DNA from 2 places in the Methylobacterium sp. WL120 genome. Region 1 is predicted to be linked to the other one. Evidence: riboswitches for the same ligand, from Rfam matches in the RefSeq annotation. Region 1 holds a riboswitch; the other holds the start of a gene.
What was found. A riboswitch is a leader RNA that binds a small molecule or an ion and turns the genes downstream of it on or off. The one in region 1 is predicted to bind thiamine pyrophosphate.

Region 1 (14,836 bases):
GAAGACCGGCCCGTCCGCGACGTTGCGCCCGACGTAGCCTGCCCCGTAGGGATGCCGCAGCATCAGCGTCCCGTCCTGGTGGAAGACGTTGATGTGGGCGCCGGGATCGACCCGCAGCCGTGCGAACTGCGACTGGAAGTACGACAGGTGGATCGCCCCACTCACCATCCCCCCGAACGTGCCGTCCGCCTTCACGATCGGCCGGCTCAGGCCCATGATCGACCGGCCCGAGATGCGCGACGTCCGCGGGCCGGTGACCACCAGCCCGGCCTGCGGGTCGGCCTTGAGGCGCTGGAATTCGGGCAGGTCGGCGACCGAGTGGCGGCTCGTGGTCTCCGGGTCCGAGGTGATCTGGACCTGGCCGGAGGAATCGACCAGGGCGATGACGCCGAGGCCCGCCGCCGAGGCGGCGTTGTCGAACAGCACCTCGCGCCGCAGGTTGGGCGGCAGCTCGATCAGGTTCGGCTGGGTGGCGCGGACGGCGGCGGCCTGGAGCGACAGGTCGTACATCACGACGTTGCGGGACACGGCCTCCTCGATCATGCCGAGCAGGTTCTGTGCGTTCGTCTCGGCGCGCCGCCACGCGCCGTCGCGCAGGTCGTAGATCAGGTAGGCGCCGAGGATCGCGAGGCAGGCGGTGACGCCGATGCCGAACCGGGCGATCAACAGGGAGGCACGGTCCTTCCGCAGGGGCGCCGTCGCGGCGGACGCCAGGTCGGCGAGCACCGACCTGGAAAACTTCGCCTTGCTGGCAAACATCGCTTTGGCAGACATCGACCGCGGACCCAAACTCGAAGCCTCACGACGATGATGCAAGCGAGAGGAGTATTTTAGCCTAACGCGCCCAATCTGTAGTAGAAAGACTGATCAACATGCTGAACGCTTCGTCAATCGCAAGTCCGGTGCACCCCTCTGACGTTGCAAGCGATGCCGGCGAGGCCTTTCCGAGGCCTACACCGACGATCAATCGCCGAGGCCGAACAGCTTCTCGATGAAGTTCCGGTCGTCCGCGTCGCGGGCCGCCGGACGCCGCGCGGCTGTGGCCCGGGGTGCCGGGGCGGGTGCGGGCGGCTCGCCGAAGATCTGCCCGAGAATGTTGCCCGGGTTCGGCGCGCTCGCCACCGAGGCCGTCGTCTCGGGCGCCTTGCGCCACCGGTTGAGGCCGGGCAGCGGCACCGGCGTCTGACCCTTCAGGGCGACGCTCATGTAGGTCTTCCAGATCTCCACCGGCAGGTTGCCGCCGGACGCCTTCTTGGTCGGCTCGCCGTCGTCGTTGCCGAGCCAGATCCCGGTGACCAGGCTGCCGGAATAGCCGATGAACCAGGCGTCGCGGAAATCCTGGCTGGTGCCGGTCTTGCCGGCCAGATCCCAGCCGGGGATGTCGCCCTTCTTGGCGGTGCCGATCACGAAGGTCTCGTGCATCATCGCGTTCATCATGCCGACGGCGTTCGGATCGATGACGCGGCCGAGGCCGCCTTCGCCGCGCTTGTACAGGACCTTGCCGTCGACGCCCTTCACCCCGGCGACGACGTAGGGGATCACCCCCGTGCCGCCGTTGGCGAAGGCGCCGTAGGCCCCGACCATCTCCAGCGGCGTCACCTCCGAGGTGCCGAGCGCGATCGAGCCGTTGGCCTGCAGCGGCGAGGTGATGCCGAGCCGCTGCGCCGTCTGCACCACCGCCTTGGCTCCGACCTCCTGGCCGAGGCGCACGGCGACCGTGTTGAGCGACAGGGCGAGCGCGGTGCGCAGGGTGACCGGTCCCTCGTACTGGTGCGAATAGTTCTCGGGCTGCCAATTGCCGATCTTGATCGGCGCGTCCTCCTTGACCGTGTCCGGCGTCGCCCCGCGCTCGACTGCGGCGAGGTAGACGAACGGCTTGAACGAGGAGCCCGGCTGGCGCTTGGCCGTGGTGGCGCGATTGAACTGGCTCTGCGCGTAGTCGCGCCCGCCGATCAGCGCGCGGATCGCGCCGTCCGGCCGCATCGAGACGAGTGCGCCCTGGCCGACGTTGTAGCGCCCGCCCTTGGCGTTGAGCTCGTCGACGAGCGCCTTCTCGGCGGTCGCCTGCAGGGTGGTGTCGATCGTGGTCTGGACGACGATGTCGCCCTCGATCGTGCCGACGAAGTCGTCGAGCACGTCCATCACCAGGTCGGCGACGTAGTTCGCCGAGCCGCCGCCGCGGCTGCTCGCCGGGCGCGCCGGCTGGGCGAGCGCGACCTTGGCGTCCTGGGCGGTGATGAAGCCGAGCTCCTGCATCGCCGCGACGACCTGGGCGGCGCGCGCCTGGGCTGCCGGCAGGTTGCGGTTCGGCGCCAGCCGCGAGGGGGCCTGGACGAGGCCGCCGAGCATCGCGGCTTCCGCGACGCTGACGTTCTTGGCCGGCTTGCCGAAGTAGCGCTGCGCCGCCGCCTCGACGCCGTAGGCGCCGGCTCCGAAATAGACCCGGTTCAGATAGAGCTCGAGCAGCTCGTCCTTGGTGTACTTGTGCTCCAGCCAGAGGGCGAGGATCGCCTCCTGGATCTTTCGCGAGGCCGAGCGCTCGGGGGTGAGGAACAGGTTCTTGGCGAGCTGCTGCGTCAGCGTCGAGCCGCCCTGGGCGACGCCGCGGCGCGTCAGGTTCTGGCCGATGGCGCGCAGGATGCCGACCGGATCGACGCCGAAATGACTATAGAAGCGCCTGTCCTCGATCGCCACGAAGGCGCGCGGAAGGTAGGTCGGCAGCTCCTTGATGCCGACGACGCGACCGCCGGTCTCGCCGCGGTTGGCGAGCAGCGAGCCGTCGGATGCCAGGATGGCGATGTTCGGCGGGCGCTTGGGCACCGCGAGCTGGTCGATCGGCGGCAGCTGCGAGGCGTGGTAGGCGATGAGGCCGGCGATGCCGACCACCGCCCACAGGCCGAGCACCCACCCGGCGTAGACGAGGCGCCCGAGCAGGGATCGCCTGCGTACTTTCTTGCCCCCGCTGCGGCGCGCGCCGCTTTTTGCTGCGGGCTTCGCCCGGCGGCTGCCCTTGTCCTCGCCGTCCCGAACTCTGCTCGCCACGCCGCCTCCCGGGCGATCGTCCCGCGACAGGCGCAGGTCCGCGCCGCCACGACCTGCGCCGCGCCCTTCGGGCACGTCGAAGTTCGGTTCGCCCCGGCCGTCCCGTCCGCGTCCGTTCGCCATGCGTCCCGTCTGTCCTGAGGCCCCGTGGGCACGCGCGACGCGAAGGCTGCGCGCGGCGATCGTCGGAGGCCCGGTTCCGCACGGTAAATGCGGCGGGTTTAAGGGATGTTAACCGCCGATTTTCAGAAGTCGTTGAGGATCAGGCACTTGGGTTTGGGCCGGCAGGATTCTCCCGGGATCCGCGGTGGCGCGCCGACGGTCTGCGCTCGGCCGCTTGGGGCATTTGCTAAGCCTCGGCGTGCATGATGCGCTCCGCCTCCAATCCTCGGGTGATGCCATGAGCGACAATCGACGCAACACCCCGCGCAAGGATGCCTTCCAGGTCGCGAGCTTGGTCGCCGAGGGCGGCGCGGGCGCGCAGGAATGTCTCGTCTGGGACGTGTCGGCGACCGGCGCCCAGCTCGAGCTTGCGCCCGAGGTCGTCGTGCCGGACCGGTTCACGCTGCAGGTGACCGCCTACGAGCCGCCGCGGCGCTGCCGCGTCGTGCGGCGCGAGGGCCGCCGCCTGGGGGTGCATTTCGAAGGCTGAGGCCTGAGGACACTGCGATGGCCTCGGACGGGGCAGATCAGGCCGCCTGAAGCGCCGGCGCCTGCGAGTTCGCTGCGGTCGCGATGTGGAACGCCTTCGGACGGACGAACAGGACGCGAAGCACGGTGCCGCGCACCGCACGCTCCAGCGCCAGCGGCACGATCACGGCGACCGCCATCACTGTCAGGCTGGCGAGCCCGACGTCGGTGATCAGCCCGGCCTTGACCAGCAGCGTCCGCGTCGCGGCCATCGGCAGGAAGAACGCCAGATAGATCACGATCGAGCGCCGTCCGCAGGCGCGCAAGGAAGTGGCGACCGGCCCGCCGGCCACCGTCAGGAGCGCCGCGCCCGCGACGATGGCGAGGGCGCCGGCTCCGCCGAGGATCAGGGCGACCACCGGCAGACTGGCCAGGGTCGGGTAGCCGGGAAGGCTCGACGGCGTGAAGGCGAGCCACGCCTCGATGCCCGCCCAGAGCAGCAGGAACGTGCAGGCGATGCGCGGGGCCGCCGCCGCCCGGTCGGCCAGGGCGAAGATGCGATCGGCGAAGACGTATCCGGCCAGGAAGTAGACGTAGCGGGCGCAGAACTCCTCCGCGAGGTAGGATGGGGTGGCGATGGGCGCGACCTGCAGCAGCGCGGCGCCGGCCAGCAGCACCGCGGGCGGCACGCGACGCAGCATCTTGGTCGCGACCGAGAACACCGCGAGCAGGTAGATGAACCATAGGGTCGAGTACGGCTCGACCAGTGCGTTCAGGAGGTGGGTGGCGAAGGCGCCGGGGCCGGCCTCGCCGACGATCGCCGGGTATTTCGCCAGCGACTGGATCACGACCCAGAGCCCGTAGAAATACGCGAAGTGCACCACGCGCCGGTCGGCGAACAGGCGCCACGGGCGATCGATCACCCGTCCGAGGAACAGGCCCGACAGCAGGAAGAAGTCAGGGATGCGGAACGGCTTGGCGAAAGTCACCACCGTGTGGAGGAACCCCTCGCCCTCCATCGCCGCCCCGGTCCCCAGGGTGGAATGCATCATCACCACGAGGAGGATGCAGATGCCCTTGGCGACGTCGACCCAGGCGAGACGCAGCGCCTCCGCCGGCACAGCCGCGCCCGCCTCCCCAAACATCGCCGCCTCCCGAACGTTGCGCGGACGCAACCCTGAAGCGAGACCCGTAAAGGCCGCCTGAGCCGGCCTGCTCCATCGCGCAACATGGCGAACGAGGGGTAAACCGAGGGCGCCTGCGGGGCGGGACCAGCTCCGGCGCTGGTCAGCTCTTGCTGTGGTCAGCTCTTGCTGTCGTCAGTTCTTGCGCTTGGCCGCGCGGCGGTCGCGCGTCATCCGCGTGGCGGCGTGGAAGTCATCGGGCTTGGTCCGCACCCAGGCGATGAAGCGGGCGATCTCCGGTTCGGCCCGCAGCGCGGCCACGTCGGCGAGCCGGCGTGCGAGTTCGGCTTCGCTGTGGCGGGCATGGATCGCCGAGTGGCAAACCTGATGCAGCCGGACCGTGATGCCGTGGGTGCCTCCCTTCAGCTTCGGCACGAGGTGGTGCAGGCTCGACCGGGCGCGCGGCGGGATCGGCCGCTCGCAGAGCGGGCAGATCACCGGTTCAGGGCTGCGGGCCCAGACGTCCGGTTCATCCTCGCGCCAGCGCCGTTCGCGTCGCCCCAAAGCCCCGTCTCCCTCCACATCCGCGCCCTCCGGAATATGGGATCGGCGCAAATTCGGGGCGCGGCGTCACGGCGTCGCTGCGGCGGGCGTCGGGCATGCTGCGCGAAGGGAATCGCCGAACATCGTCTCGGCCAGCCGGTCTCGGGTACCGAGCACCGAGACGTGGTCGCCCGCCACAGACTCGAAGCGCGCGCCCTCCCCCGCCGCCGTCGCAAGCCGGCGCCCGAGCTTCACCGGGACGACGCCGTCCTCGGTGCCGTGGACGATCAGCACCGGGCCGCCGGCCCGGGCGATGCGCGCGTCGGAGCGCCAGGTATCGCGGAGGAGGAAGGTCGGCGCGTAGGGGAAGGCGAGGCGGACGATGCCGGGCAGCGAATCGAAGGGCGCCTCCAGGTAGAGCCCGAGATGCGGCACCCGCTCGGCCACCGCGACCGCGACCGCCGCACCGAGGGAATGGCCGTGCAGCAGGATCGGGGCGCCGGGCGCGCGCCGTACGGCTTCGGCCACCGCCGCGAGCCCGTCGGCGATCAGCCCGTCCTCGCTCGGCGCGCCGGTCGAACCCGGATACCCGCGATAAGAGATCGCCAGCACGCCCCAGCCGGCGGTGGACCAAGGAGGGGCGGAGAACCGCGCCGCGGCCGGCTCGGGCCGCGAGCCGTTGCCGTGGAAGCTGACCACGACGCCGCATCCCGGCCGCGGCGCGCGCCACAGGGCGTGCAGGCGCTCGTCGTCGGCGGTGAGCAGGGACAGGGCTTGCGTGCCCGGCGGCACAGGCAGCCGCGCCCGCGGGCCGGCGATGAAGGCGCCGGGATAAATCAGGCTGCGCTGGAACAGGCCGAGCGCCCCGAGCAGCAACGCGAACAGGCCGAGCGCGGCGGCCGCCAGGACGAGCAGGATTCGCATGGGGCTCCGTCGCGTTTTCCGCGGGACCCTACACCGATCCGAGACGACGTCGGCATCCGTCCGTTTCCGCCTGATCCGGCCGGCGCATTGACAAAGTCCGGCGGCCCGCGGAGATTCGAACCATTCCGAGGGGGGCCCCACGACCGGGGGCTGAGAGTGGACGCGACGTCCTGACCCTTGAACCTGATCCGGCTCGTACCGGCGGAGGGACGGGAACCTGCGGCGCCTCATCCGGCGCCCGCCGCTTCATCGCATCTCCGTCGCGGCGCGCCGCATCGCCCCAATGCCGGGAGATCCGACGATGAATGCGCCCGTCCTGTCCAAAGACGTCAAAGGTAGCCCCGAGACCGTGACCACGGGTCCGGTCACCGGTTCGCACAAGGTCTACGCGAGCGTGGCCGGCCGGGAGGACATCCGGGTGCCGTTCCGCGAGATCGTGCTCACCGACCCGAACGAGCCGGCGGTGCGGGTCTACGACCCGTCCGGCCCCTACACCGAGACCGACGCCCGCATCGATCTCGCCAAGGGCCTGCCGCCGGTGCGCGACGCCTGGATCGCCAAGCGCGGCTACGCCGCCGTGCAGCCGCGCGTCGTCAAGCCCGAGGACAACGGCTTCGTGCCCGCCGACAAGCTCGTGGCCCCTTGCCCCGCCGAGCGGACCATCCGCAAGGCGGAGCCCGGCCAGATGGTGACCCAGTACGAGTTCGCCCGCGCCGGGATCGTCACCGAGGAGATGATCTACGTCGCCCACCGCGAGAACCTCTGCCGCGAGCAGATGCTGGATCGGGCGCATGCCGCGCTCGCCGACGGCGAGAGCTTCGGCGCCTCGGTGCCGCCGTTCATCACCCCCGAATTCGTGCGGGACGAGGTCGCGCGCGGCCGGGCGATCATCCCGGCCAACATCAACCACACCGAGCTGGAGCCGATGGCGATCGGCCGGAACTTCCTGGTGAAGATCAACGCCAACATCGGCAACTCGGCCGTGACCTCCTCGGCGGCGGAAGAGGTCGAGAAGCTGGTCTGGTCGATCCGCTGGGGCGCCGACACGGTCATGGACCTCTCGACCGGCCGCAACATCCACAACATCCGCTCGTGGATCATCCGCAACTCGCCGGTCCCGATCGGCACGGTGCCGATCTACCAGGCGCTGGAGAAGGTCGGCGGCGACCCGCTCAAGCTCGACTGGGAGGTGTTCAAGGACACGCTCATCGAGCAGGCCGAGCAGGGCATCGACTACTTCACCATTCACGCGGGCGTGCGCCTCGCCCACGTGCCGCTCACCGCGCGGCGCGTCACCGGCATCGTCTCGCGCGGCGGCTCGATCATGGCGCGCTGGTGCCTGGCCGGGCACCGCGAATCGTTCCTCTACGAGCGCTTCGAGGAGATCTGCGACATCTGCCGCGCCTACGACGTCTCGTTCTCGCTGGGCGACGGCCTGCGGCCCGGCTCGATCGCCGACGCCAACGACGCGGCGCAGTTCGCCGAGCTCGAGACCCTGGGCGAGCTCACCAAGATCACCTGGAACAAGGGCTGCCAGACCATGATCGAAGGACCAGGGCATGTGCCGATGCACAAGGTCAAGGTCAACATGGAGAAGCAGCTCGCCGAGTGCGGCGAGGCGCCGTTCTACACCCTCGGTCCGCTGACCACCGACATCGCGCCGGGCTACGATCACATCACCTCCGGCATCGGCGCGGCGATGATCGGCTGGTTCGGCTGCGCGATGCTCTGCTACGTCACGCCGAAGGAGCACCTCGGCCTGCCGAACCGCGACGACGTGAAGACCGGGGTGATCACCTACAAGATCGCCGCGCATGCCGCGGACCTCGCCAAGGGCCACCCGGCGGCGCAGCTGCGCGACGACGCCTTGTCGAAGGCGCGCTTCGACTTCCGCTGGGAGGACCAGTTCAACCTGGGCCTCGACCCGGACACGGCCCGCGCCTACCACGACGAGACCCTGCCCAAGGACGCCCACAAGGTCGCGCATTTCTGCTCGATGTGCGGGCCGAAGTTCTGCTCGATGAAGATCACGCAGGACCTGCGCGCCGAGGTGCTGGCGATGGAGGCTGCGGGCGAGGTGCTGAACACCGCACCGATCCTGACGAGCGCCGAGCGCGAGGCCGGGATGGCGGAGAAGTCCCGCGAGTTCCTGGCCGAGGGCGGCAAGCTCTACGTCGACGCCGCCGAGTAGCAGTATGGGCGAACGGTCCACTTCGACCGTTCGTTAAAAGTCTTCCGACATCGTTGCCGGTCCGTTCAACCTGGCGGACGGCAACGGTGCAGGGGACGCAAGTCTTAAGGTCTCCTTCACGCGGCGGACCTTTGCTGAACCTCATCAGCAATGTGATGAGGAGCGTGGCATGCGCGTATCCGGCCCGAGTCCGATAGCCTCCACTCCGCCGCCCTCCCCCGCTCCGGCGGTGGCGGCGAACGATCCGCGGGCGGCACCCAGCCCTCCGCTCGATCCCGCGGTCCGCCTCGACATCCGCGTCGACGGCCGGTCTTCCGCAGCTGTCCAGAATCCGAAGCCGGTCGAGACACCGCCGGCCGGGAAGACCGAGCGTCGGGTGACCGTCGACGCCGACACGAAAAGCATCGTCTACCAAGTCATCGATTCGAGCTACGGGAACGTCGTCGTCCAGTTGCCTGATCCGGCGGTCCTCAAGAGCCGTGCCTACGCGGAAGCCGCGGCGGCCAAGGTCCAGACCGAGCGGCCCGTCGACCGCACCGCCTGAGGCGCGAACCGGACACGACGAACGCACTGATTGGAAACGAGAAAGGCCGGGCTCCAGGAGCCCGGCCTTTCTCGTTTCCGCCTGCCGATTGCGTCGCTCAACCCGTCGGCGCAAGCCCAGATCCGAGGAGCCAAATTCGCCTTGCGCTACGAACATGGCCCCCGGAGCCGAAAGCCACAGGAGCCAGAGTCGCAACGGTGTTCCGTCGGGAAGAGGACGGCCGCCCGGATCGGGGCGGCCGCCGTGGCGCTTAGCGGAGGAGCTGCAGGACGCCCTGCTGGGCCTGGTTGGCCAGCGACAGCGCCGAGATCGTCAGCGAGTTGCGGGTCGAGAGGGCCTGGGAGTTCGCGGCCTCCTCGTTCAGGTCGGCGCTGGTGAGGTTCGACGAGCCGGTCTGCAGGACGTTGATGATGCTCTTGTTGAAGTTCTGACGGTTCTGCACCACCGACAGGTTGGAGCCGAAGGTCGAAGCCTGAGCCCGAAGCGCGGACGAGGCGGTGGACAGTGAGGCGATCACGTTGTTGGTCGCCGAGTTGTCCTCGAACTCGTTTGCGCCGTTCTGCCCGAGCTTCGACAGGCCGAGGCCCGAAGCGTCGAACTGCACACCCTGAAGGTTCAGGGTCGAGCTGCCCTTCTCGTTGAAGGTCAGCTTCAGGGTGTCGCCGTTCAGCAGGTTGACACCGTTGAAGGATGAGTCCTGAGCCGTCGTCTTGATGTTGTCGAGGATCGAGTTGAACTGGCTCAGCAGCGAGGAACGGGTGGCCTGCGAGTTCACGTCAGCCACCGGTGCGGCGGCCGCCGAGAAAATGCTCGCGGCGGTGCCGCCGATCGCGCCACCGTCGGCGGTGCCGCCGATGGTCGACGACGCGTGGTCGTTGGTGGTCTGGATCGTCAGCTTGCCGCTGGCGTCAATCGTCGCCGACAGGTTATTGGCGCCGAGCTTGGTGTTGAGCTGATCTAGCGTCTTGACGGTGCCGTTCGTGCCATCGCTGAAGGTTACGCTGGCCGCGGTGCCACCGTTGAGGGACGCGAAGGTCAACGTCTTGCCAGACAGGCCGCCAGGAGCCGAGGAGCGCGCGGCTTCGAAGCTCGTGTTTGTTCCGGTGTTGCCGTTCAGGCCGAGAGACGCGAGGGCGTTACCGCTGCCACTAATGCTCAGGTCGGACAAGGTGCCGGTGCTGAGCTTGAGCGAGCCGTTCGCTGCCACCGTGGAGTTCGTCGCACCGGCCGGCGTCGTGATGGACGCCACGCCGGCCGAGGAGTTCGACGAAGTCTGGACGCCGGTGGCGAGATCGACCGCGGTTAGGACGTCGGAGAGCGTGCCGGCCTGCAGGAAGACGGTCGAGTTGCCGCTGCCGTCGGTCAGGATGTTCCCAGTGACGCCGGAGCCACTGGCCACGTTCGCGGTAGCCGGAGGAGCCGAGTTCTTGAAGGTGATGGTCTTGCCGTTGACGTTAAGGGTCGAGCCATCCTGGATCAGGCTGCCAACTGTCGCCGCTGTCGTGGTGCGCACAGCCGATACCGAGGTCGTTCCCGAACCCAGAGAGGTGGTGAGCCCGAGTGCCTTCAGCGAATCCGCCTTGCCGGAGATATTAAGGTCGGCACCCGTCGAGGTCTTCAGCGTGAGGGCACCTGAGGCGAGACCTGAGACGGTCTGGCCCGCGTTTGCTGCGAACGTGGCCACACCAGCGGAGGTGATCGACGCCGACTGAACGCCGCTGGCGAGATCGACTGCATTCTCCAAGTCGCCGACTGTCGCGGTCGTGCCCGCTGCGCCGAGATAGATTGTCGAGTTGCCGTTGCCGTCCGTCAGGACGTTACCGCTGGTGCCCGATCCGGTCGGGATCGCGGTGCCAGTCGGAAGGGCCTGCGTCTTGAACGTGATGGTCTTGCCATTCACGTTCAGCGTGTCGCCGTCCGCGAAGCCGGCATTGGCATCGCCCGCTGTGGTCGTGCCGTTCAGCTTGCTCCCCGTAACTGTCGCGGCGTTGATCACAGTTCCCGTAATCGTCGCGATGCCGCCCCCGAGCGTCTTCCCTCCCGTGACCGGCGTGGCACCGCCCGCGGCACCGCTGGTGACGATGTTGCCGCTCGCTGTCGCGCTTGTATATGCAGTGGTGCCGCGCAGATCCGCTGCACTTGCGCCGGTGATCGTTGTCGAGACGTTCGACTTCGTGGAGTAGCCGATCGTGCTCTGAAGCGCCTGATTGGCGACGGACTTCGCCGAGTCGACGAGCTTCTAGAGCGAGGTGAGGCCAGTGTTGTCGGCCTGGATCACCTGGACGCCGTTCGAGATCGAGTCGAGCAGGTTCGACAGGTCGTTCGAGCGGCTGTCGAGGCCCTGCGAGGTGAAGAACGAGGTCGGGTTGTCGAGGGCAGTGTTGACCTTCTTGCCGGTCGACAGCCGGTTCTGGGTCGTCGCCAGCAGGCTGGCGGTATCCTGGGCGACGAGGAGGTTCTGACGCGTCGCAGACGAAAGCGTGATGCCTGAAGACATGAGATTCGATCCATTCTGATCGGTGCGCCTCCCATTTTGGAGGCTGCCGCCAGAAACCACGTCCGCATTGCCATCGGCTTAATGCGGATGGTGAAGGAATCTCTCCTCGCGAACACCGTATATCCAGCTATCTCGAATTTCGTATACGTATGAATGACTTGCCCAACGAACAAGTGGGATGGATTTACGAAACGTTTACCCGAATTCTGCAACGCTCGCCCGAGCGAAACCCGGGTGACCCATGCCTCTCAAGATCGAGCTAAAGCCGTTCGAGCGCTTGCTGATCGGCGGAACGGCGATCCGCAACGGATCGCGCCGCTCCAGCTTCGTCATCGAGACGGTGACGCCGTTCCTGCGCGAGAGCGACATCATCCTGGAAAGCGAGGCTGACACGGCCTGCAAGCGGCTCTACCTCACGCTGACCGTGATGTACCTCGCCTCGAACCCGCCTGAGGCCGAGGACGCCTTCGTCGTCCAGGCCACCGAACTGATGAAGGCAGCCCCGAGCATGGCTCCGTACATCCACGACATGCACGAGCATATCGCGAGCGCCGACTTCTACCGGGCGCTCAAGCGGTGCAAGGAGCTGATCCAGTACGAGCTGGAGCTCGCGCAGCGGCTCAAGGCTTGAATTTCAGTTTCACACCGAGGCAATGGGACGATCGGTGGAAAACGGATGGTCAGTCGGCGTCTTCACGGCACGACACCGTCCTAAAATGGCCACGCCTTCAAACCGCGGAGGCGCTCTTTATAGAGCGGGCAAAGGCGGGAAGTCTTTTCGGACGTTTCCGACTCCCGTCCGCAATTCAAGATGACTTGGCAGGTGTGGTCGGCCGTCGCACGGCCTTCGGCATCCGGCGGTGCGCGATCGAAGGCCATCCACGCGCGCACGGCACAGCTCGGGTCTCGTCGACCGCATCGTACCGGTCGTGCAGACCGACGCCGCGCCTCCGTCGCGGAGGCGCAGCTTATTCGGCGATCAGGTGCGCAGACCCGCGGCGACCTGCTGGTTGATGTTGATCAGCGCCGTGAGGTTCTCGGGCTTCGGCTCGACGAGGGTGTCGACGATCCGCCGGAACACGAACACCGAAAGGCCGGCGATGTTGTCCTTGACCTCGGACGGCAGCGGGTTCTCCGGAGCCGTCGCGCCGGTCGCGAGGAGCGTCCAGACCTTCTGATTGAAGTTCAGAGCCTTGTTCAGCGAGCCGCCGGCATCGTTCCAGTTGTCGCGCACCGATTCGAGCTGGCGCGCGGCCTTGATCAGCACGGCGGCTTCAGCCTCGCGCGGGCTGAGCACGCTCTGCGCGGTGCGGGCATAGGCGTTTGCAGCGAAACTCATCGATCGGCGGCTCCCCCCCGCGGGCCGGCGGGCACGGAGCGCCTTTATTGCAGACCGCCGTTAACGAGCAGTAAGCGCGCCGGTCACGCCGCCCGCTTCTTACCTTTCTTCTCGCGCCCCTGCCCCGGCGCGCTCTTTCCGGCGCGGGATTGATCGAGGACGAACTTGGCGTAGTCGTCCATGTCACCGGCAAACGGCTTCACCGTGTTGTCGGCCGCGAGCCACAGGCGGTCGGCGACCAGCTCCATCAGCGAGCGGTCGTGGGTGATGAGGATGACCGCGCCCTCGTAATCGTTCAGCGCATCGAGCAGCGCCCGGCGGCTGTCGATGTCGAGGTGGTTGGTCGGCTCGTCGAGGATCAGGAGGTGGGGCGCCCGCATCGCCACGAGGTTGAGCAGCAGCCGCGCCCGCTCGCCGCCCGAGAGCGAATCGACCGTGGTCTCCTGCTTCTCGTAGGCGAGGCCGAAGCTCGCGAGCTTGCCGCGGCGCGCCGATTCGCTGTCCTCCGGGCGCTCGCGCCGGATGATCGCGAGCGGCGTGTCCTTCGGGTCCATCGCCTCGATCTGGTGCTGGTGGAACCAGCCGACCTGCACTCGGCCTTCGCGTGTCATCCGCCCCGAGCGGATGTCGAGGGCGCCGGCGGCCATCTTGGCGAAGGTCGACTTGCCGGCACCGTTGACGCCGAGCAGGCCGATGCGGTCGTCGATGTCGAGGGTCAGGTTCAGGTCGCGCAGGATCGCTGGGTCGTCGTCGTAGCCGACCTCGACGTCGGTGAGATGCATCAGCGGCGGCGCCAGCGGGCGCTTCGGCGACGGCAGGTGGAACGGCGCCACGTGCTCCTCGATCGTCGTCGCGATCGGTTCGAGCTTGGCCAGGCGCTTGACCCGTGACTGCGCCTGCGCCGCCTTCGAAGCCTTCGCCTTGAAGCGGTCGATGAAGCTCTGAAGGTGGGCGCGCTCGGCGTCCTGCTTGGCCTTGGCCGAGAGCTGGAGCCGGGCCTTCTCGGCGCGGCGCCGCTCGAAGTCGTCGTAGCCGCCGGCGTAGAGTTCGAGTTGCCCGTTGGCGACGTGCAGGATCGAATCGACGGAGTTGTTCAGCAGCTCGCGGTCGTGGCTGATGATCAGCGCCGAATGTGGATAGCGCTTCAGCCGCGCCTCGAGCCACAGCGCGCCTTCGAGGTCGAGGTAGTTCGTCGGCTCGTCGAGCAGCAGCACATCGGGGGCGGAAAACAACGCCGCCGCCAGCGCGACCCGCATGCGCCAGCCGCCAGAGAACTCGGACATGGGCCGCTCGAGGTCGGCCACCGAGAAGCCGAGACCCGCCAGGATCTCGCCGGCGCGGGCCGGCGCCCGGTCGGCATCGATCTCGATCAGCCGGCCGTAGATCTCGCCCATGCGCTCGGGCTCGGCGGTCTCGAGCTCGGCGTAGAGAGCGTCGCGCTCGACGTCGGCGGCGAGGATCGTGTCGATCAGGCTGACCGGCGTCGCCGGATGCTCCTGATCGACGGCGCCGATGCGCGCGGTCTTGGGCAGAAACACCGTGCCGGAATCCGGCTGGAACTCGCCCAGCACGATCTTGAACAGGGTCGACTTGCCGACGCCGTTGCGCCCGACGATCCCGACCTTGGCGCCGGGCGGGATCGCCACTGCAGCCTTCGTGAAGAAGCGCCGCCCCCACATGTTGAAGGTCAAGTCTTCGATCTGCAGCATGATAGGGGTCACGGGGTGGGAGCGGAGGCGCTCCCCACTCCCTACCGCACTGCAGCAAATAGTGCGAGCGGCGCGGCCCTACCGTGTGGCGGCGGTGGCGATCGCCTTCGTCAGGGGCGCGGCCGGCACCGTGTTCTCCCAGAAACGCCCGGTCTTCGCGCGCTCGAAGCCGGCCTCGTAGAGGTTGCGCATGTAGGTGGTGTCGAAGCCGTCCGGCGTCGCCAGCTTGGGCCCGTCCTCCGGGATGTAGGTGAGGTTGAAGCCGATGCCGTTCTCGCGGGCGAAGGCGTACG
Region 2 (14,836 bases), on a different contig from region 1:
AGGCGAATTTCGCTTGGCTGTGCGACGTCAAGGAGCGCTTGGCGGTGATCGCGGGAGCGGAGACCGAGGCGGACCTGCAGGACACGAACGACTCGACTGTGTCGTAGGGCCTGTGCGATGGCGGAATACGAAGCGCCTTCGCGGCATGGTTAACAATCGGTCAAGCGTCTCGCTTGCATACCGAGTCCGAGCTACGACGCGGTCGAAGTGATTCGTCCGGGTTCCACACGCATTGCGGCGCCGACGGCGCGGCGTGGCCGAGAGGCCCCCGCATCGTGCCGCGCCGAAACAATAGGCTGATCATGGCGACGAAGGCAACGGAACGGGACGAGACGGACACCGCTCCGGCAGAGCAGACCGATGGGCCGCTCCTCGACCTGACGGATGCTTCGGTCAAGCGGATGGTGAAGCTCGCGAAGAAGCGCGGGTACATCACCTACGAGGAGGTCAACGAGGTCCTCCCCGAGGGGCAGTCCGACCCCGACCAGCTCGAGGACGTGCTGTCCCAGCTCTCCGAGATGGGCATCAACGTCGTCGAGGCCGAGGAGACCGACGAGGCCGCCGCCGACAAGCCCGCCAACGGCGAGGCGTCGGAGGACGAGGAGGGCGCCGAGGGTACGGAGGTGGCCGAGGTCGCCCCGACGCGCGCCGTCGCGGTCGTCACCGCCACCAAGGAGCCGACCGACCGCACCGACGACCCGGTGCGCATGTACCTGCGCGAGATGGGCTCGGTCGAGCTGCTGTCGCGCGAGGGCGAAATCGCCATCGCGAAGCGGATCGAGGCCGGCCGCGAGGCGATGATCGCCGGCCTGTGCGAGAGCCCGCTGACCTTCCAGGCGATCATCATCTGGCGCGACGAACTCGTCGACGGCAAGGTGCTGCTGCGCGACATCATCGACCTCGAAGCCACCTATGCCGGCCCCGACGGCAAGAACCCGCAGATCGCCGAGGGCGCGACCGAGGGAGAGGAAGCCGAGGCCGAGACGCCGGCGCCCGAGGGCGGCGACGACGACGACGACATGGAGAACAACGTCTCGCTCGCGGCGATGGAAGCCGAGATCAAGCCGCGCGTGCTTGAGACGTTCGACGCGATCGCCAACAACTACCGCAAGTTGCGCAAGCTCCAGAACGAGGAGACCGCGCGCAAGGCCGGCAACGAGAAGACGACGCCCGCCCAGGAGAAGAAGCAGGCCGAGTTCAAGGACACCGTCGTCGCCGACGTGAAGTCGCTGTCCCTGAACAACAACCGCATCGAGGCCCTGGTCGAGCAGCTCTACGACATCAACAAGCGCCTCATCTCGCATGAGGGCCGCCTGATGCGCTACGCCGAGAGCCACGGCGTCGCCCGCGACGAGTTCCTGCGCCACTACCAGGGTTGGGAGCTCGACCCGAACTGGATGACCCGCGTCGGCACGCTGGGCGGCAAGGGCTGGAAGAACCTCGTCGAGAAGGGCTCGAAGCAGGTCTCGGACCTGCGCGAGCAGATTCTGACGCTCGCCTCCGAGACGGGCCTGGAGATCGGCGAGTACCGCAAGATCGTCAACATGGTCCAGAAGGGCGAGCGCGAAGCCCGCCAGGCCAAGAAGGAGATGATCGAGGCGAACCTCCGCCTCGTGATCTCGATCGCCAAGAAGTACACCAACCGCGGGCTGCAGTTCCTGGACCTGATCCAGGAGGGCAACATCGGCCTCATGAAGGCCGTCGACAAGTTCGAGTACCGCCGCGGCTACAAGTTCTCGACCTACGCCACCTGGTGGATCCGCCAGGCGATCACCCGCAGCATCGCGGATCAAGCGAGAACCATCCGCATCCCGGTGCACATGATCGAGACGATCAACAAGATCGTCCGCACCTCGCGCCAGATGCTGCACGAGATCGGCCGCGAGCCGACCCCGGAGGAGCTGGCCGAGAAGCTGGCCATGCCGCTGGAGAAGGTGCGCAAGGTCCTCAAGATCGCCAAGGAGCCGATCTCGCTCGAGACGCCGATCGGCGACGAGGAGGATTCGCACCTCGGCGACTTCATCGAGGACAAGAACGTCGTCCTGCCGATCGACGCGGCGATCCAGTCGAACCTGCGCGAGACCACGACGCGCGTGCTCGCCTCGCTTACGCCGCGCGAGGAGCGCGTGCTGCGCATGCGCTTCGGCATCGGCATGAACACCGACCACACCCTCGAAGAGGTCGGCCAGCAGTTCTCGGTGACCCGCGAGCGCATCCGCCAGATCGAGGCGAAGGCCCTGCGCAAGCTGAAGCACCCGAGCCGGAGCCGGAAGCTGCGGAGCTTCCTGGACAACTGAGCGGCCGATCCGCCATGACGTGTTTCGCCGACTCGTGTCGGCGGACCACGTCGTCGGCGGCCCGAAGCCTTGCTTTGGCGGTCCGCGAACCCACCTTGGCCGTATGCTTGAGCGTCGCCAGCATCCACCCGTGCCGCCGACCGCCGCAGCCGACGGCTCGGAGGCGGACGACGTGCCGTTCGGCGCGCTGCAGGAATGCGTCGCGATCCGCGACTGGTTGCTGAGCGAAGGAGCGCGCCTGCCCGAGCCCGACGACCTGATCGCGGGCTTCGCCGAGCGCCTGAACCAGGTCGGCGTGCCGGTGGACCGGACCTCGACGGCGATCGACACGCTGCATTCCGAGTATTCCGGCATCGGGCGCATCTGGACGCGCGAGGCCGGCACCACGGTGCGGTTGTTTCCGCACGGCGAGGCTTCCGAGCGCGCCTACGCGGCGAGCCCGTTCCGGAAGGTGCACGAGGACGCCGCATGGCTGATCCTCGACCTCGCCGACACGCCGGACGACGCCTACTCGGTGATCCCCGACCTGAAGGCCGCCGGCTACACCCACTACATCGTCGTGCCGCTGTTCTTCACCAACGGCACCCATAACGGCATTACCTTCGCGACCCGCGACCCGGACGGGTTCCGCGACGAGGACGTCGCGATCCTGCGCTTCGTCATGCCGGCGCTCGCGGCCGTGATGGAGATGCGCCTCGTCACCAAGCAGCTCGACACGGTGCTGCGCATCTACGTCGGCGACGAGCCGCACCGGGCGATCCTGTCGGGGGACATCCGTCGCGGCCAGGTGAAGCGCATCCGCTCGGCGATCCTGTTCGCCGACATGCGCGACTACACCCGCATCTCGGCGGACATGACGCCGGAAGAGGCGGTGGACCTGCTCAACATCTTCTTCGACTGCCTGGTCCCGCCGATCGAGCGTGAGGGCGGCGAGGTGTTGAAGTACCTCGGCGACGGCCTGCTCGCGATCTTCCGCGAGCCGGGCGACGACCTCGGCGGCGCCGCCAAGGGCGCGCTGACGGCGGCGCAGGGCGCACTCCAAGCGCTGGAGGAGGCCAACACCCTTCACCAGTTCGCGGTGCCGATGATGGCCGGCATCGCGCTCCACCACGGCGAGGCGGCGTACGGCAACGTTGGCTCGGGCACGCGGCTCGATTTCACCGTCATCGGCCGCGACGTGAACATGGCGAGCCGCATCGCCCGCCTCAACAAAACGCTGGGCGAGCCGCTGCTGATGTCGAAGCCCTTCGTCGACTTCCTGTGGGGCGATCCGGTGCCGCTCGGCGAGCACGTCCTCGACGGCTTTTCCGAGCCGATGATGGTCTACCGGCCGCGTCCGAAGCCGCATCGCCGCCAGGGCTGATCTCAGCCCCGCAGCGTCAGCGTGCCGCCGGCGATGCTGAAGTCGCGCACCCGCTTGAGGAACGACATCCCAAGCAGGTTCGTGCCGAGGCCGCCGCCGGGCACGACCACCGCTTCGACGTCGCGCACGGTGACCGGCCCGATCCGGATCATGCCGATGCGCACCGGGGCGACCCGCACCACGCCGTTGGCCGTCATCACCGGTCGGGTGAAGTCGCGCGGCGTGAGGACGAGGCCGAGACGCGCGGCCGCCTCCTCGGTGAAGCTGCACGCGGTGGCGCCGGTGTCGACCATCATCCGCAGCGAGCGGCCGTCCACCAGGGCGTCGGCGAGGAAGTGGCCGCTGCGGTCCGCATTGAGGGCGATCGCGCTCGGCACCGAGAAGGATGGCGGCGCCGCTGGTACCGGCTGCGCGTCGGGCTTGCGGTGAGTCAGGCGGTCTCCGACCCCGCCGAGCACGCCCGCGGCGAGGCCGGCCCCTACGCAGAGCATCAGGATCGTCCGCAACGCCAACCTCCGCGCCCCGAGGGGACCGGCGTAGACCATCACGGAACCGGTGAACGATACGTGGCGCCCTGCGCGCCGCCGGGGTAAACCCGCCGCCTTTCGTGCCGACAGGGTTTCCGAACCGTCTCGGCATGACGACGACAGACGGCGACCATCCTGCGCGCTCGCCCCTTCGACGGGGTTGACCGGGCCGGCCGTCGGGACCACATCTGCGGTGTTCCAGGGAGATCCCCGGCAAGGGGCTGAGAAACCGCTGGCAGGCTCGCGAGGGCTCGCGGCGCGGAAATCCTTCGAACCTGATCCGGTTCACACCGGCGTAGGGATTGGACCGTGGGCGTCGTCCTCGTGGACGGATCGCACCAGCTTCTCGAAGGAAGCGTCAGGCCCGGTCTCTGCGACACCACGCGGAGGATCTTTTGGGTCGTCACCCAGCATCACCGATCGGGGTTCGCCGAACGAACGGCGGCACGAACCCGTCCGTCACGTTGCCCGTCCGCGCCGACGTCGCCATCGTTGGCGGCGGCCTGATCGGGCTGTCGATCGCCTGGCGCATCGCGCAGTCCGGTCGGTCCGTCGCGGTCGTCGAGCGCGAGACCATCGGGTCCGGCGCGAGCCTCGCCGCCACCGGCATGCTGGCGCCCGCGGCCGAGCACGAGCCCGGCTCGGACCCGCTGCTCCCGCTCGCCCTCGATTCGCTGCGGCGCTGGCCCGGGTTCCGCGACGAACTCGAAGCGGCCGCCGGCCACGACATCGACTACCGCGAGGACGGGACGCTGGTGCTGGCCATCGGCCGCGACGAGGTCGAGCGCCTGCGCTTCCGCTACGAGCTGCAGCGCCGCTCGGGCGTCGCCGCCGAATGGGTCGCGGGCACCGAGGTCCGCCGCCGCGAGCCGGCCTTGCGCCCCTCGGTCACCGCTGGCGTGTTCTGCCCGCTCGACCACCAGGTCGATCCGAGTCGGGTGATGGCGGCGCTCGTGCAGGCTTGCCGTGGCGCCGGCGTGGCGCTCGTCGAGAACAGCCCGGTCGTCGCCCTCGAACGGACATCCGGGCGCGTCACCGGCCTCCGCACCGCCAATGGCGTTCTGCAGGCCGACACCGTGATCCTGGCGGCCGGCGCCTGGAGCGGGGAGGGCGGCCTGCTGCCCCAAAACCTCGCGCTGCCGGTCCGCCCGCTCAAGGGCCAGTCGCTGGCGCTGAAGACGACCGCGCGCACCGGCACGCTGTCGCACATGGTGTGGACCGAGCAGGTCCACATGGCACCGAAGGGCGACGGCCGCATCGTCGTCGGCGCGACGGTGGAGGATTGCGGCTTCCGCCCCGGCGTCACCGCCGGCGGGCTCTACGCCCTTCTGGAGGGCGCGCGGCGGGTGCTGCCCGGCATCGAGGAGATGGAGGTCGAGGCGGTGTGGAGCGGGTTCCGCCCGACCTCGGACGACGACGCGCCGATCCTGGGCGAGATCGCCCCCGGGCTGGTCGTCGCCACCGGCCATCATCGCAACGGCTACCTGCTCGCCCCGGTGACCGCCGACGCGATCGCCGCCCTCGTCACCACGGGCGCGATGCCGGTGGTGGCCCGGGATTTCTCCCTCGCACGGTTTACCGCAAGCCAGGACGTGAGGCCTTCGGCATGAGGCTGACCGTGAACGGGCAAGCCCGCGAGATCGAGGCCGCCGACCTCGCCGCTTTGTTCGCGCACGCGGCGGAGGAGACCGGCAGCCCCGATCCGCAGGGGGTCGCCATCGCGGTCAACGGCCGCGTCGTCCGCCGTCGCGATTGGGAGCGCACCCCGATCGCGGACGGCGACCGCATCGAGATCGTACGCGCCATGCAGGGAGGCTAGAGGATGCTCGACACGCTCACACCCCTCCGTCCGGAGGCCGACGACCCCTTCGTCGTCGCCGGCGTCACGCTGAGTTCGCGCCTGTTCATCGGCACGGCCGGCTATCCGACGCAGGTGATCATGCGCGATGCGGTCGCGGCCTCGGGGGCCGAAGTCGCCACCGCCTCGATCCGCCGGGTGTCGCTCCAGGGCCACGGCTCGGACACGGTCGAGATCCTGAAGGGGCGCCGCTTCTTGCCCAACACCGCCGGTTGCGAGACCGCGCGCGACGCGATCATGACCGCGGAGCTGGCGCGCGAGGCCCTCGACACGAACTGGATCAAGGTCGAGGTCATCGGCGACCGCGAGACGCTGTACCCGGACGTGACCGAGCTGATCGAGGCCTGCCGCCACCTCGTCGACGACGGCTTCGTCGTGCTGCCCTACTGCAACGACGACCCGATCGTCTGCCAGCGGCTCGCCGACCTCGGGTGCGCCGCGGTGATGCCGATGGGCTCGCTCATCGGGTCGGGCATGGGCATCGCCAACCCGGCCAACCTGGAGCTGATCTGCCGCCGCATGAGCGTGCCGGTGATCGTCGACGCCGGCATCGGCACGGCCTCCGACGCGGTGATCGCGATGGAGCTTGGGGCCGACGCCTGCCTGATCAACACCGCCGTCGCCAAGGCCGACGACCCCGTCCGCATGGCCTACGCCATGCGCGGCGCGGTCCAAGCGGGACGCGACGCGTATCTTGCCGGCCGCATTCCCCGACGCGGCCGGGCCGAGCCGTCGAGCCCGCAGCTCGGCCTTGTCGGCTCGTAGCCTGCCGTCGCCCCTGTTGGCGGTCACCGACCGGCACGGGCCGCGCCCCCTGGTGGAGGCCGTCGCCGCCGTGCTCCACGGCGGCGGTCGCTGGGTCTGGTTCCGCGACAAGGACCTGCCACCATCCGAGCGGCGGGAGCTGGCGGCGCGGATCGCCGAACGCGTCGGCCAGGCCGGCGGCGTGCTCACCGTCGGCGGCGACGCCGACCTCGCGGCCGATCTCGGCGCCGGACTCCATCTCGGCGGCGGGACGGATCGATCCGCCATCGCCGCGGCCCGGCAACGAGTCGGCGCAGCCCTCGTCGGCATCTCGGCCCACACGCTCCGAGATGTCGCGGAGGCGGCCGAGGGCGGCGCGGACTACGTGACGCTCAGCCCGATCTTCGCCACCGCGAGCAAGCCCGGCTACGGCCCCGCCCTCGGGATCGGGGCCATCGCCAAAGCTGTGCGGATCGGAATTCCGGTGATCGCGCTCGGAGGGATCGATATCATCACCGCCGCCGAATGCCGTCGGCACGGCGCGGCGGGTATGGCCGTGATGGGCGGCCTGATGCGAGCCGCCGACCCAGCGGCTGAAACGCGCGCGCTTCTGAGCGCCTGGGCAACCCGCTCGGACGAGCGCTGAGGCAGGATCAAAGGATCGCAGGATCCTGGCTACCCGCTCGGCGTTTCGCCGAAAACCGCTCTCGATCGGTTTCGCCCACCAACCCCCTCATCCTGAGGTGCGGCATCAGCCGCCTCGAAGGAGCCATCCAGCTCGCGCGCGATACCTGGAGGCCTCCTTCGAGGCCTCCGCTTCGCTGCAGCACCTCAGGATGAGGTCGCTGATTGGGAGCGAATAGATTCGGCAAACCTACTTCGTCGGCGCAGGCCCGTAGGGCGGGCGCGGGATCGCGCGGTGGGCGGCGCGCAAAGCTGCCGACCAGCGTTCGCGCAGGTCGTGGAAGTAGCCCTCGCCGGCTTCGATCCGGTGGTTGACCTCGAGGTCGAGGGCGTTGCGGCGGGCGAGGGCGATGTCGATCGGCAGGCCGACGCCGAGGTTCGAGCGCATCGTCGAATCCATCGAGACGAGGCCGACCTTGAGCGCGTCGTAGAGCTCGGTCTCGAACTTCACGGCGCGGTCGAGGATCGGCTTGCCGTACTTGTGCTCGCCGATCTGCAGGAAAGGCGCATCGGTGCTGCACTCGATGAAGTTGCCGGCCGAGTAGATCAGGAACAGCCGCATCGGCTCGCTGCCGATCTGGCCGCCGAACAGCAGCGACACGGAGAACCGAAGCCCCGCCGCCTCGAATCCGGTCTTCTCGATCGCGCGCACGCGGCGGATGGCACGGCCGACGAGCTGGGCCGCCTCGAACATCGTGGTCGTCTCGACGAGCTTCAGCTTCGGCTCGCCGTCGTCGCCGGTCACGCCCTCGGAGAGCAGGCTCAGCACCGATTGCGTCACCGAGAGGTTGCCGGCCGAGGCCAGCATCATCACCCGCTCGCCCGGCACGTTGAAGTGGTGGAGCTTGCGATAGGTCGAGATGTCGTCGAGCCCCGCATTGGTGCGGGTGTCGGCGATCATCACCAGGCCGTCCTCGACGAGGACGCCGACGCAGTAAGTCATGGGATCAGGCTTTTCGAAGAGGTGCGCGCGTCAGGATTGCGGTGCCGCCTGGGCTTGCTCCACCCGGAGCTTCACGTCCAGCGTTTCGGTGCCGCCGCCGGTGCGGCTGCCGCGGATCGGGGCGGCGCCGAGGTAATCGAGGCCGGAGGCGACGCGGATGTAGGCCTCCGTCGTCGCGTCGCCGGTGGTCGGGTCGAAGCCGACCCAGCCGAGATCGGGCACCAGCGCTTCGGCCCAGCCGTGCGGCGTCTGCTGCTCGACGTCGCTTCCCTCCGGACGGTGGTATCCGGAGACGTAGCGGGCGGGAATCGCCCGGTGCCGGGCGGCGGCGATGAAGACGTGGGCGAAGTCCTGGCACACGCCGGCCTCCGCCGCGAACGCCTTCGGCGCGGGCACGGCGGCGCTGGCAGGGCCCGGTGTGTAGTTCATGTGCGCGTGCACCGCGGCCATCAGGCGGTGCAGGAAGGGGAGGGTGGCCGGATCGCCGGCGGTGGCGACCGCGTCGGACAGCGCCTGGATCTCCGGGCTCGGCAGGACGAGGTCGGTGTCGCGCAGGTAGAACGTCTCGGGCAGCCGCTCGACGGCGCCGCGGACGATGCCGTGGGTCTCGTGGGTGTCGACCTCGCCGGTCACCCGGATCACCAGGGCGTCGGAGGCCTGGTCCGGCGTGAACCAGTGCACGACGTTGCCGTAGCCGTCCTCGCGCTCGGTGAGCCGGCCGTCGACCGACGGCTCGATCCGCCAGCGCCGGACGTACTGGCCATCGTGGTCGCGCGGCGTCATCCGCAGGACCTGGATCAGCCCGCGTGCCGGTTGCTCGTAGCTGTAGATGGTCTCGTGGACCACGCGGATGCGCATGCGTCGATTCTGCCCGTCTTGCCTCTGCCGGCTTCGTTCGTGCCGGCTTTGCCTTCGCCGTCCCGCCTCCGCCCCTCTTGGCGGCGCCGACGTTCGGAGCCACGCGCGGCCCCGGTGCCATGTTCTACACGACGTTCCGCGGTCGCGCGCAACCGAGCCCGCGTCCTTGGAAGCCGAATCGCCGCGTCTTCCGCGGGCCTCGGCGCTTCAGCCGAGGTACTGGTCCGCGATCGCGGCGCCGACCTTGTTGTTCTCGCCGATGAACGCGATCACGAACTCATGCAGCCCTGAGGCGAAGACCCGGTCGATCTCCTCGCTTTCCAGGCGCGCGAGCAGGTTGCTCGCGAGTCGCTGGCTCGCGCCGCGGCGCCCGTAGGCGTCGGCGATCAGGTCGAGATGCTCGACGAGCACGCCGTAGCAGTTGGCGAAGGAGCGCGGCATCTGCCGGTTGAGGATCAGCAGGTCGGCCACCAGCAGCGGCTTGACGCTCTCGCGATACACCCAGTGATAGGCGTTGAAGGCGGAGACTTCGCGCAGGATCGTGGTCCACTGGAAGTAGTCGAGGCTGCCGCCGACGGTCTCGGATGCCGGCAGGAGGATCTTGTACTTCACGTCGAGGATGCGGGCGGTGTTGTCGGCCCGCTCGATCGCGGTACCGAGCCGCGTGAACCAGTAGGTGTCGTTGCGCAGCATCGTCCGGTAGGCCGAGCCGTCGAAGGTCAGCGAGATGCCCTTCACCCAGTCGAGGAAGCGCGAGAACGCGTCGCGGTCGAGGTCCTTCTTCTCGTAGGACCGCAATTCGAGCCACGCCCCGTTGATGGTGTCCCACATCTCCGTGGTGAGCGCGGTGCGGACGCTCCGGGCGTTCTCGCGCGCGCTCTCGATGCAGGAGCGGATCGAGGACGGGTTGTGCGGGCTGAAGGCGAGGAAGTCGCACACGGTGGCGGCGTTCACGCCGTCGTAATGCGGCTTGAACACCTCCGGGTCGCCGGCAGAGGCCAGCGCCGAGGCCCATTCGTTGGTCTCGCCCCCGCCGTAGCTCGTCGGCAGCGAGGCCAGCCGATGCGCGGCGTCGAGGATGCGGGCGACGAATTCCGCCCGTTCGACGTAGCGCGAGAGCCAGTAGAGGTTGTCGGCAGTCCTGGAGAGCATGGCTGTTTCGCTGGGTCTCTTCGGCTCGGCCCGGAGGCGTGCGCCGCTCCGCGGTTCTCGGTGAGGGCAGGCGTCAGGCCGTCACGCGTCCAGGACCCAGGTGTCCTTCGTACCGCCGCCCTGGCTCGAATTCACCACCAAAGATCCCTCCTTCAACGCCACGCGGGTGAGCCCGCCCGGCACGATGCGGATTTCGTCGGCGCCGCACAGCACGAAGGGGCGCAAATCGACGTGGCGCGGGGCCACGCCCGAGGCGACGAAGGTCGGGCAGGTGGAGAGCGAGAGCGTCGGCTGGGCGATGAAGCCGTCCGGCGCGTGGCGCAGGCGCTTGGCGAACTCCTCGATCTCGCGCTTGGTCGCGTGCGGCCCGACGAGCATGCCGTAGCCGCCCGACCCGTTGACCTCCTTCACGACGAGCTCGGACAGGTTGTCCATCACGTAGGAGAAGGCCTCCTTCTCGCGGCAGCGATAGGTCGGAACGTTGTGAAGGATCGGCTCCTCGCCGGTGAAGAACTTCACGATCTCCGGCATGTAGCTGTAGACCGCCTTGTCGTCGGCGATGCCGGTGCCCACCGCGTTGGCCAGCGTGACGCTGCCGCGCTCGTAGGCGTTCATCAGGCCAGGCACGCCGAGCATCGAATCGGGGCGGAACACCAGCGGGTCGAGGAAGTCGTCGTCGAGGCGGCGGTAGATCACGTCGACCCGGCGCGGCCCCTCGGTGGTCCGCATGTAGACCACGTCGTCCTTGGTGAAGAGGTCGCCCGCCTCCACCAGCTCGACGCCGAGCTTGTCGGCGAGGAACGAGTGCTCGTAGAACGCCGAGTTGTAGCGGCCGGGCGTCAGCAGCACGACGGTGGGGTCGCGGGTCGCCGTCACCGGCGCGAGGCTGCGCAGCGTCGCGAGCAGGGCGTCCGGATAGTTCTCCACCGGCGCCACGCGGTGGCGGGAGAACAGGTCCGGGAACAGCCGCAGCATCACCTCGCGGTTCTCGAGCATGTACGACACGCCGGAGGGGATGCGGGCGTTGTCCTCCAGCACGAAGAAGTCGTTCTCGCCGGTCCGGACGATGTCGATGCCGGCGATGTGCACGTAGAGGTCGTGCGGCACCCGGAACGAGCGCATCTCCATGCGGTAGTGGGCGTTCTTGTAGACGAGGTCGGCCGGGATGATGCCGGCCTTGATGCATTCCTGGGCGCCGTAGATGTCCTTCAGGAACATGTTGATCGCGGTGACGCGCTGCTTCAGCCCGCGCTCGAGGAAGCCCCATTCCGGCTTGGTGATCACCCGCGGGATGATGTCGAACGGGATCAGCCGCTCGGTCGATTCGTTGTCGCCGTAGACGGCGAAGGTGATGCCGATACGCCGGAACAGTAGCTCGGCCTGGCTGCGGCGGGTGTTGAAGTGATCGACAGGCGTCGCGTCGAGCCACGCCTTGAGCTGGCCGTAGGCCTCGCGGACGTCGGCTTGGCTCGTCGCGCTGCCTGCGAAGGCGGTCATCTCGTCGAAGGCTACGCCCGCCATACAGTCTCTCCCCGATACGGCACGCTAGAGGCAAGAGGCGCGCCACGCAAAGGGATTACGAGCTTGTCCGAGGCTCGTTCCAAACACGTCTCAGATCAGGCGCAGGCCCTTTAAGCTGGCATGACCCGATCGGCCGAGGATGACGTGGTCGTGCACCACGATCTTCAGCGGGCTCAACACGGCGACGACCTCGCGGGTCATCGCCACGTCGGCGGCCGAGGGCGCCGGATCGCCCGACGGGTGGTTGTGCGCCAGGATGATCGCGGTCGCGGACAGTTCGAGCGACCGCCGCGCCACCTCCCGCGGGTAGACCGGCGTGTGGTCGACCGTGCCGCGCCCCTGGATCTCGTCGGCGATGAGGTGGTTGCGCTTGTCGAAGAACAGCACCCGGAACTCCTCGCGGGTGGCGAAGGCCATGGTGGCGCGCAGGTACTCGATCAGTTCGGCCCAGGAGGAGAGCAGCGCGCGCTGTGCGATGGCGCCCCGCGCCAGCCGCCGCCCGGCCGCCTCCATCAGCTTGAGGTCGGCGACGACCCCGGCGCTGACGCCCTCGACCTCGGCGAGGCGCGCCGGCTCGGCGCTCAGCACCTCCGCGAAGCTGCCGAAGCGGCGGATCAGCGCCTTGGCCAGCGGCTTCACGTCCCGGCGCGGGATGGCGCGGAACAGGGCGAGCTCGAGCAGCTCGTAGTCGGGCAGCGCGTCGGCGCCTTGTTTCGCGAAGCGCTCGCGCAGGCGGTCGCGATGGCCGAGATAGTGCGGCGGCGCCTCCGGCTTCGGGGCGACGGCCGGCCGTTCGGCGAAGAGCCCGTGCTCGGCCTCGTCGCCGGGGCCCGGCACGGCCTCAGGCTCCCGGGTTGGCGGGCTGGTGCAGCCCCTTCGGCGACACCGTGAAGATCTCCACGCCGGTCTCGGTCACCGCCACCGTGTGCTCGAACTGGGCCGAGAGCGAGCGGTCGCGGGTCACTGCGGTCCAGCCGTCGGAGAGCACCTTCACCGCCGGGCGGCCGAGGTTGATCATCGGCTCGATCGTGAAGAACTGGCCCGGCCTCAGCGGCACGTCGTAGCTCGCCTCGACGTAATGCAGGATGGTCGGCGCGTCGTGGTAGCTCCGGCCGAGGCCGTGACCGCAGAAGTCGCGCACCACCGAGCAGCGCTCGCCCTCGGCGTAGGTCTGGATCGCGCGGCCGATGTCGTTGGTCGAGCCGCCGGGCTTCACCGCGGCGACGCCGCGCATCAGCGCCTCGTAGGTGATCTCGCACAGGCGGGCGGCCTTGCGCGGCACCTCGCCGACGAAGGCCATCCGGCTCGAATCGCCGTGCCACCCGTCGAGGATCAGGCACATGTCGAGGTTGACGATGTCGCCCTCGCGCAAAGGCTTGTCGTTGGGGATGCCGTGGCAGACCACGTGGTTGATCGAGGTGCAGATCGATTTCGGGTAGCCGCGATAGAGCAGCGAGGCCGGGTAGGCGCCATGATCCATGGCGAACTCGTAGGCGAGCTTATCGAGCGCCTCGGTGGTCACGCCGGGCTGGGTCGCCTCCATCAGCACGTCGAGGCCTTCCGCCGTCAGGCGTCCGGCGCGGCGCATGCCTTCGAAGCCCTCCGGCCCGTGGATCGGTGCTTGGGGCACCCGCCGCGTCGCTTGGTCTTGCTGATTCATCGAGGGGCTTGTCCGCACCGGGCCGGTCTTCGACAGCTTATGTACGGCGTGGCCGCCGCAGCGCCAAGTCACGGAACTCTACGGCGGGCGACCGACCCGGCGCCGCGTGACCTGAGGGCGCCTGCGTTCGCTCCGAGGCTTGCGCCGGACGGAGGCACGGCGGCATAAGCGGGGCTCGGGCGACCCGGTGCGACGGGTCCCAAGGCACAGGACGGCGCGATGGCTGACAGGGCGGTACCGCACTTCCACAACGAGCTCGGCGTCGCGGTCATCCATGTCGGCTCGCGCGAGTTCATGTGCATCGGCGCGCTGCCGCCGTTCGACCACCCGCACGTGTTCCTCGACATGGGTGCCGACAACGAGATCATCTGCCAGTACTGCTCGACGCTCTATCGCCACCGCGCCGACCTGAAGGCCGGCCACGCCGACCCGGCGGCGAGCGTCTGGCACGACCAGAAGGCGGCGGCCGAATAGGGCCATGCCGCGAAGCCTGATGCCGCGAGACCCGGGGCCGGCGCTGAGCGTCGCCGTGGTCGGCGGTGGGATCGGCGGGCTGACCGCGGCCCTGGCGCTCAACGCCGCCGGCCACGCCGTCACGATCGTCGAGCGCCGAACCGGGTTCAGCGAGGTCGGCGCCGGTCTCCAGCTCTCCCCGAACGCGAGCCGCGTGCTCGCCGACCTCGGCCTCGCGGCAGCCCTCCGGCGCGCCGGATCGGAGCCGCCGGGCGTCGTCGTCCGCGCGCTCGATTCGGGCCGCAAGGTTGGCGGCGTGACGTTTGGCGCGGCGGCGCGCGACGCCTTCGGCGCGCCCTACTACGTCATCCACCGGGCCGACCTTCAGACCCTGCTCCTCGACGCGGTGCGCTCGCGCCCCGGCATCCGCCTGATGATGGGCCGCGAAGTCACCGGCCTCACCGAGACCGAGGACTGCGTCACCCTCGCACTTGAGAGCGGGAACGGCGCGCGCAGCGAAAACCTGTCGGCCGACTTGGTCGTCGGCGCGGACGGCCTGCGCTCGCGCATCCGCGTCCACCTCGATCCGCGTGGGCTCAGCCAAGCCGGGATGGCCGCCTGGCGGGCGATCGTGCCGCGTGAGGCGGTGCCGGAGGCGCTTGCGGGCGAGGCGACCGGGCTCTGGCTCGGGCGCGGCCGCCATGTCGTCCACTACCCGATCCATGCCGGGCGCGACCTCAACGTGGTCGCGGTCGTGCCGGAGCGGCAGGGCGACG

Region 2: it holds a riboswitch for thiamine pyrophosphate, as region 1 does, so the genes downstream of both, thiO (glycine oxidase ThiO) here and thiC (phosphomethylpyrimidine synthase ThiC) in region 1, are expected to answer to the same signal.

The regions. Positions count from the first base shown of each region.
Region 1 is NZ_VRUT01000032.1:19,166-34,001, reverse strand. It holds partial or broken gene FV229_RS08915 (diguanylate cyclase) at 1-774, opposite strand, end outside; gene FV229_RS08910 (transglycosylase domain-containing protein) at 964-3,165, opposite strand; gene FV229_RS08905 (PilZ domain-containing protein) at 3,443-3,694, shown strand; gene FV229_RS08900 (acyltransferase family protein) at 3,732-4,817, opposite strand; gene FV229_RS08895 (HNH endonuclease) at 4,992-5,360, opposite strand; gene FV229_RS08890 (alpha/beta hydrolase) at 5,427-6,263, opposite strand; TPP riboswitch at 6,382-6,490, shown strand; gene thiC (phosphomethylpyrimidine synthase ThiC) at 6,565-8,454, shown strand; gene FV229_RS08880 (hypothetical protein) at 8,624-8,998, shown strand; partial or broken gene FV229_RS08875 (DUF1522 domain-containing protein) at 9,249-11,495, opposite strand; gene FV229_RS08870 (flagellar biosynthesis repressor FlbT) at 11,737-12,126, shown strand; gene flaF (flagellar biosynthesis regulator FlaF) at 12,475-12,834, opposite strand; gene FV229_RS08860 (ABC-F family ATP-binding cassette domain-containing protein) at 12,918-14,543, opposite strand; gene FV229_RS08855 (patatin-like phospholipase family protein) at 14,622-14,836, opposite strand, start outside.
Region 2 is NZ_VRUT01000002.1:67,225-82,060, forward strand. It holds gene dnaG (DNA primase) at 1-107, shown strand, start outside; gene rpoD (RNA polymerase sigma factor RpoD) at 303-2,297, shown strand; gene FV229_RS00900 (adenylate/guanylate cyclase domain-containing protein) at 2,401-3,660, shown strand; gene FV229_RS00905 (TIGR02281 family clan AA aspartic protease) at 3,663-4,166, opposite strand; TPP riboswitch at 4,379-4,507, shown strand; gene thiO (glycine oxidase ThiO) at 4,652-5,797, shown strand; gene thiS (sulfur carrier protein ThiS) at 5,794-6,006, shown strand; gene FV229_RS00920 (thiazole synthase) at 6,010-6,810, shown strand; gene FV229_RS00925 (thiamine phosphate synthase) at 6,827-7,435, shown strand; gene FV229_RS00930 (peptidase) at 7,664-8,416, opposite strand; gene FV229_RS00935 (transglutaminase family protein) at 8,447-9,274, opposite strand; gene FV229_RS00940 (alpha-E domain-containing protein) at 9,482-10,426, opposite strand; gene FV229_RS00945 (circularly permuted type 2 ATP-grasp protein) at 10,508-11,947, opposite strand; gene radC (DNA repair protein RadC) at 12,038-12,784, opposite strand; gene map (type I methionyl aminopeptidase) at 12,789-13,607, opposite strand; gene FV229_RS00960 (zinc-finger domain-containing protein) at 13,827-14,081, shown strand; gene FV229_RS00965 (FAD-dependent monooxygenase) at 14,101-14,836, shown strand, end outside.